DNA from 2 places in the Bacteroides sp. RCH18 genome. Region 1 is predicted to be linked to the other one. Evidence: riboswitches for the same ligand, from Rfam matches in the RefSeq annotation. Region 1 holds a riboswitch; the other holds the start of a gene.
The links. A riboswitch is a leader RNA that binds a small molecule or an ion and turns the genes downstream of it on or off. The one in region 1 is predicted to bind thiamine pyrophosphate.

Region 1 (3,639 bases):
GCCAATGATTGGCGAATGTGTATCCGGCTTCGTAGTCGAGCAGCTTTTCGGCTTTCGGATAACTGTCGGGATCGCCATCCGTATAATTATTTCTTGTCGGCTCTTTTTGAGCTACGGAGAAAGAAGCGTAGACACGGTGATTGGAGTTGATATTCCAGTTCAGTCCGACTTTCGGGTTGAAAAAGTCGAATTTCTTGTCTACGGCCAGCGGACGCAACGCATTTTTATTCCAGTCGTATTTGTCATTTGCTCCGTCGATGGTGTAGTCGATGTGCCGGTATTGCAGGTCGGCATAGGCACTTAGTCCTCCGGTGAGGTCGTAGCTTGCTTTCAGATAGATGTTACCGTCGGTTTTCTTCGATTGGTTGCGGTAGTATTCATGGTCGGGAGATAGTGCGCCGATGTAGTTTTTTACCCAGGTCACTTTCCCGAAGTTATTGCCCCGATATTGATTGATGCCTCCGCCCAAAGATGTCGTTAGTCGGTGGTTGGTATAATTGAGGGAGAAAACACCCCCGCCAAACTTATTATCCATTTTCTTCTGGCGAACCAGATCGCTTTCCGAAATTTCTTTTCCGTCTGTTGTAAAAGGTTTCAGGCCGTATTCTACGAAAGATCTGTCTTCTTTATATTCCTCATAGTAGCCGTCACCTTTGGTGTAGTGCAGGGCTACGTTCAGATTCCATGCGGTGGAGAAGGTATGGTTGAAAAGAAGTTGATAATTCTTTTGCAGATAGTTATCCGTCTGGTCGGCATAATAATGTTTTTCATTATCGTCTCCGGTATATTCGCCGCAAGGGTTATACCGTCTTCCGTGTTCTTCCATTTCTGCTTTAGTGGCATATCCCCAGGCATGATACGTCTTTTCTTTTCCTGTGAATGCGATCAGTTTGACAGACGTATTTTCGGCGAAATATCCTCCTTGCAGATAGTAAGAGTTGAGATTGACGGAGGCGCGGTCGATGTATCCGTCCGTACCGATGTTGGAAAGTCGGGCATCGAATGTCCAGTGATTGTTCAGTAGTCCGGTTCCCACTTTTACAGTTTCCTTGTGGGTGTTGAAAGAACCATAGGAACCGTTGAACTCGGCATACGGTTTCATGGATGCACCTTCGGTCTGCATATTGACACTGGCTCCGAAGGCACCGGCGCCGTTGGTCGATGTTCCTGCGCCACGTTGCACTTGCATATCCTTTACGGAAGAAGAGAAGTCGGGCATATTTACCCAGAACAGATTGTGGCTTTCGGCATCGTTCATCGGAATGCCGTTTACAGTGATGTTGATACGCGTGCCGTCAGTGCCTCGTACACGAAGAGTCGTATAGCCGATGCCCGATCCCGCATCCGATGTGGTCAGTGTGGAAGGAGTCATGCTCAGCAGGTAGGGAATATCCTGCCCGAAGTTCACTTTTTTAAGTTCGGCTTTGCCTATATTGGTAAATGCTACGGGAGTTTTTGCTGTAGCACGTGTGGATACTACCTGCACTTCTTGCAGGTTGATTACTTTCAGACTATCCTTTGCACTCGTTTGTGCATGGACAGAGAAGCCTGCGCCCAATAAGGCGACGGCCATCATCATCATTTTTTTCATCTTGCTTATTAATTAGTTCTCTACGCCGGCATTACCCGGTTCAGATTCTATGGGTATGTTCTCAGCCCGTCATGTTAAGGCACCCCTACTTAGTGAATCGTTGGCAAAATTACTGCTTTTGCGGGAGGAAAGCAAAAAAAACTTTTAGATTTGCTAAAAACAATATAACTTTGTAGTTTGTTGAAATATGACAAGTCAGCTATTTATTCATTTTAATATAATTATCAAATTATGCTACTATTATTTCAGGCGACAGCAACACAGCTTGCGGATTCTACACAAATCGCCGCAGATAAATTAATGGAAGAAGCGATAGCCAATGCGGACGGATTGGACAAGCTTTCTCTGATCACCCAGCAATTGGTAGATTTCGGTATCCGTGCCGGAGAACGCATCCTGATTGCTACCCTTGTCTTCATCGTAGGACGTTTCCTGATTTCGATGCTTAACCGGTTTGTCGGACGTCTGATGGACAGAAGAAAAGTGGATATAAGCATCAAGACTTTTGTGAAGAGTCTGGTAAATATTCTGCTGACCATTCTGTTGATTATTTCTGTAGTCGGTGCTTTGGGAGTCGAAACAACTTCATTTGCAGCCCTGTTGGCTTCTGCCGGTGTGGCTGTCGGTATGGCGCTGTCCGGTAATTTGCAGAACTTTGCCGGCGGACTGATCGTATTGCTCTTCAAGCCTTATAAGGTAGGAGACTGGATTGAAAGTCAGGGAGTTTCCGGAACGGTTAAGGAAATACAGATATTTCACACCATTCTGACTACCGGAGATAATAAAGTGATTTATATACCGAACGGTGCAATGAGCAGTGGAGTGGTGACAAACTATAATACACAGACAACGCGCCGTGTAGAATGGATTGTTGGCGTGGATTATGGAGAAGATTATAATAAGGTACAGCAGATTGTCCGTGATATACTGACGGCCGACAAGCGTATTCTGACTGATCCCGCCCCGTTTATTGCCCTTCATGCGCTGGATGCCAGCAGTGTGAATGTGGTAGTCCGTGTGTGGGTGAATACGGCAGATTACTGGGGAGTTTATTTTGATATAAACAAGACTATTTATGAAACCTTTAATGAAAAAGGCATCAACTTCCCGTTCCCGCAACTTACCGTACATCAGGGAAACTGATCACTATACAATATATGCTAAAACGAGAGAGTTTCACTTCGGTGAGACTCTCTCATTTTATATGAACAAATTGTCTGGTGTGATTGGAAAATTTCTTTTTATTTGATGCCGAAATCCTCAGCAAATTCATATCGGTCTTCTTTGATCCCCAGTACATGGTTGATTTTCCTTCTTTTTTCAAGGTCCTTAAAGTAGCTTTCTACGACCTGATAGAGATCAAAATTGCTGGTTGATCCTGCGGCAAGATCGAGTGACTCCACCATTTTCTCTACTGCCTGGTGGATTTTCCCTGCGTCTATCAGATGCAGTTCGTTGCTGTGTATTAAATATTTCTCCATAACTGCAATGTTTTAATGTTATATTGTTATAACGTATCATAGTGATGGAAAGTTCAATCCCCGAATCTTCATTGCGTCTTGTTGTCAATCACATTTTAACAGACAAATAGGTTAGAATCTAATGTCAGATTTTGGCGAGTGCCTGTTCCAGATCGGCTATCAGGTCATTGATATGTTCCGTTCCGATGGATAGACGTACAGTGCCCGGATAAATCTCCTGTTCTGCAAGTTCCTGCGCATTAAGTTGCGAGTGTGTGGTACTTGCCGGATGGATGACCAGTGATTTCACGTCAGCTACATTGGCCAGCAACGAGAAAATCTCCAGACTGTCGATGAAGCGGTGCGCTTCTTCCTGTCCTCCTTTTACTTCAAACGTGAAGATGGAGCCTGCACCATTCGGGAAATAGCGTTGATAAAGTGCATGATCCGGATGATTGGAGAGTGACGGATGATTGACTTTCTTCACCTTCGGATGATTATTCAGGAAGTTTACCACTTTTAGCGCGTTTTCTACATGGCGTTCTACACGCAAAGAAAGTGTTTCCAACCCTTGCAGCAGGATGAAGG
Region 2 (3,639 bases), 1.6 Mb from region 1:
TCGTTGCCACCGCTCCCGATGGAGCTATCTTCAACAACGCCGGCCAAGTGTTGAATCACAATTTATATTTCCTCCAATTCGCTCCGAAACCTTCGAAAAAGGAACCGGCAGGCAAACTGGGAGAAGCCATCAAACGTGATTTCGGCAGCTTTGAAAACTTCAAGAAGGAATTCAATGCAGCAGCAGTCGGATTGTTCGGTTCAGGATGGGCTTGGCTGTCAGTAGACAAGAACGGTAAACTGCATATCACCAAAGAAGGAAACGGCAGTAACCCCGTACGCGCCGGACTGAAACCACTTCTGGGTTTTGACGTGTGGGAACACTCCTACTATCTGGACTACCAGAACCGCCGTGCCGACCACGTAAACGCCCTGTGGAACATCATCGACTGGGATGTGGTAGAAAAACGAATGTAACCGGACTCATTAAAATTAAGCTAAACTATACTATTGAAAAGGTCGTTGTGGATTTCACAGCGGCCTTTTTTCTACAACAAAAAACCTAAGCTTTCTATTGTATTTCAAAGGCATAAATTGTATTTTTGCAATAGCCGAAAATCAAAACAGACAATTATGACACTTCAACAAAAAAATAAAGAATGGCGCATTTTCTTTGTTGCCTTCTTCCTTTTGCTCTCTTTCATCAGTAACGCGGCTACCCCGGAAGAATTGGAAGAGGAGATACTTTTCGTGACGTCCTACAATTCCGATACTAAATATACCTACGATAATATCAACACGTTCGTAGAAACGTACCGCCAACTGGGTGGCAAGTATTCCACCATCGTAGAAAACATGAATGTTACCGACCTCAATCAATCCAGAAAATGGAAGAAAACGCTTACCAACATTCTGGACAAACATCCGAACGCCAAGCTAGTCATCCTGCTGGGTGGCGAAGCATGGAGCAGTTTCCTGCACCTCGAAGACGAGAAGTACAGACAACTGCCCGTATTTTGCGCTATGGCATCGCGCAACGGCATCCGTATTCCGGAAGACTCTATTGATATACAGACCTACGAACCTCAGAGCATCGACTTAACGGAAAGAATGAGCGAATACAATATAATATATTGTAACACATATGAATATGATGTCGATAAAGACATCGAAATGATGCGAAGCTTTTATCCGGATATGGAACATTTAGTGTTCATCTCGGACAACACCTACAACGGACTTGCCGAACAAGCGTGGGTGAAAAAGAATATGAAACGCTATCCGGAAATATCGACGACCTATATTGACGGCCGTATCCACACCCTTGATGCTGCCGTCAAACAACTACGCGATATCCCCAGAAATTCGGTTGCACTACTGGGTATCTGGAGAATTGATAATCGGGGCATAACGTATATGAACAACTCTGTATATGCTTTCTCCAAAGCGAATCCAGAGTTGCCTGTTTTCAGCCTGACTGCTACTGCCATCGGTTATTGGGCAATCGGAGGGTATATCCCCCAGTACGACGGAATAGGGAGAAGCATGGGAGAACAGGCTTATCAATTTCTGGACAAGGGGAAAAACAATGTCAGCCACATTCATTTGTTGCCCAACAGATACAAATTTGATGCCAACAAACTGCATGAATGGGGATTTCAGGACAAGAAACTACCTTTCAATTCACTTATCATCAACCAACAGGTGCCTTTCTTTCAGGCATATCGGACGGAAGTGCAATTCATCCTGTTTACCTTCCTTGTACTGATAGGCGGACTGTTTATCTCACTGTATTATTATTACCGGACAAAAATCTTAAAGAATCACCTTGAGAAGACTACAGCCCAATTAAGGGAAGATAAAAAGAAACTGGAATTATCGGAAATTGCGCTACGTCATGCCAAAGAGCGTGCCGAAGAAGCCAATCAACTGAAAAGTGCCTTCGTATCAAATATGAGCCACGAAATACGGACACCGCTGAACGCTATTGTCGGCTTTTCCAGCCTGCTGATCGATACCGTGGAAGCAACGGATGAGCAGAAGGAATATGCGGATATCATCCAGACTAATTCCGAATTGTTATTGCAGCTGATCAGTGATGTACTGGATGTATCACGCTTGGAATCAGGTAAACTGCTGTTCAAGTATGAATGGTGCGAACTGGTAAATCATTGCCAGAACATGATCACACTGACCAGGAAGAACCGGACAAGAGATATAGATGTCAGGCTTCAGATGCCGAAAGAGCCTTATATGCTCTATACCGACCCGCTACGTTTGCAGCAGGTGATCATCAACTTACTGAACAATGCGCTGAAGTTTACTCCCGACGGCGGAAGTATCACGCTGGATTATAAAATAGACGAAGAAGACCAGTGTATGCTGTTCTCTGTGACCGATACAGGCGCGGGCATCCCCGAAGACAAGCAGGAACTGGTATTCCAGCGTTTTGAAAAGCTCAACGAATTTGTGCAGGGAACAGGCTTGGGACTGGCAATCTGCAAACTGACCATACAACGCATGGGAGGCGATATCTGGATTGACAAGAATTATAAGAACGGAGCACGGTTTGTCTTTTCTCATCCTATCAAAAAGCGGGAATCGGAAGAAAAATGAAAAAAAAACGGATAATTTGATGAATCTTTGTTTCTTTTTCGCTTACTTTGCTCCCGTAAAGACAAAGGGGTGCCCCAAAGAGGGGCTGAGATTATACCCTAGGAACCTGAGGCAGTTAGCACTGACGTAGGGATTGTGTTTCTTTCTTATCGCCTTTCTATATAAGCACGCTCTTTGTATTTACTTTCAACTTATTAATACTGATAGGACAATGAAAGTACAAGTTAACAACAAAGAGGTGGAAATGACTCCTGCTTCTACCCTTACACAACTGGCTGCCCAACTGGAACTTCCGGTACAAGGCATCGCTATTGCCGTAAACAACAAAATGATTCCACGTTCCGAATGGGAGAAATTCACGTTACAGGAGAATGATAACCTCGTGGTCATCAAAGCGGCTTGTGGAGGGTAAAAGTATGGTCAGTCTACAATTTATCACCCACCAGACCGATCGGTATACTTATTTCGAATCGGCACTCATGGCACTTGAAGGAGGATGTAAATGGATTCAGCTACGCATGAAGGAAGCTCCGTGTGAAGAGGTGGAAGCTGTTGCCCTCCAACTAAAGCCGCTCTGCAAAGAAAAAGAAGCGATCTTACTTCTGGATGACCACGTCGAACTTGCCAAAAAGCTGGAAGTGGACGGAGTGCATCTGGGCAAAAAAGATATGCCGATAGATCAGGCACGACAATTACTTGGAGAAGCATTTATTATCGGAGGTACGGCAAATACATTCGAGGATGTCGTACAGCACTACCGTGCCGGAGCGGATTACCTCGGCATCGGTCCTTTCCGGTTTACCACTACAAAGAAAAACCTGAGTCCTGTTCTGGGACTGGAAGGTTATACCGCTATTTTATCTCAGATGAAGGAAGCGAATATCGAACTGCCGGTAGTAGCCATCGGAGGAATCACCCGTGAGGATATACCCGCCATACTCGAAACCGGAGTGAACGGAATCGCGCTTTCCGGAACGATTCTTCGGGCGGAGGATCCGGCAGCGGAAACACGAAAGATTTTGAACATGAAACGTATAATCAAATAAAATAATTGAAAAGTGGAAAAGTTAGTAATTGCAGGCCG

Region 2: another riboswitch for thiamine pyrophosphate. It lies ahead of thiS (sulfur carrier protein ThiS); the one in region 1 lies ahead of ACHLI0_RS09995 (TonB-dependent receptor).

What each region holds. Positions count from the first base shown of each region.
Region 1 is NZ_JBIPTC010000001.1:2,506,525-2,510,163, reverse strand. It holds gene ACHLI0_RS09995 (TonB-dependent receptor) at 1-1,591, opposite strand, end outside; TPP riboswitch at 1,592-1,688, opposite strand; gene ACHLI0_RS09990 (mechanosensitive ion channel family protein) at 1,823-2,734, shown strand; gene ACHLI0_RS09985 (hypothetical protein) at 2,833-3,072, opposite strand; gene ACHLI0_RS09980 (O-acetylhomoserine aminocarboxypropyltransferase/cysteine synthase family protein) at 3,197-3,639, opposite strand, start outside.
Region 2 is NZ_JBIPTC010000001.1:881,316-884,954, forward strand. It holds gene ACHLI0_RS03390 (superoxide dismutase) at 1-416, shown strand, start outside; gene ACHLI0_RS03395 (sensor histidine kinase) at 573-2,555, shown strand; TPP riboswitch at 2,611-2,705, shown strand; gene thiS (sulfur carrier protein ThiS) at 2,767-2,967, shown strand; gene ACHLI0_RS03405 (thiamine phosphate synthase) at 2,972-3,601, shown strand; gene ACHLI0_RS03410 (thiazole synthase) at 3,614-3,639, shown strand, end outside.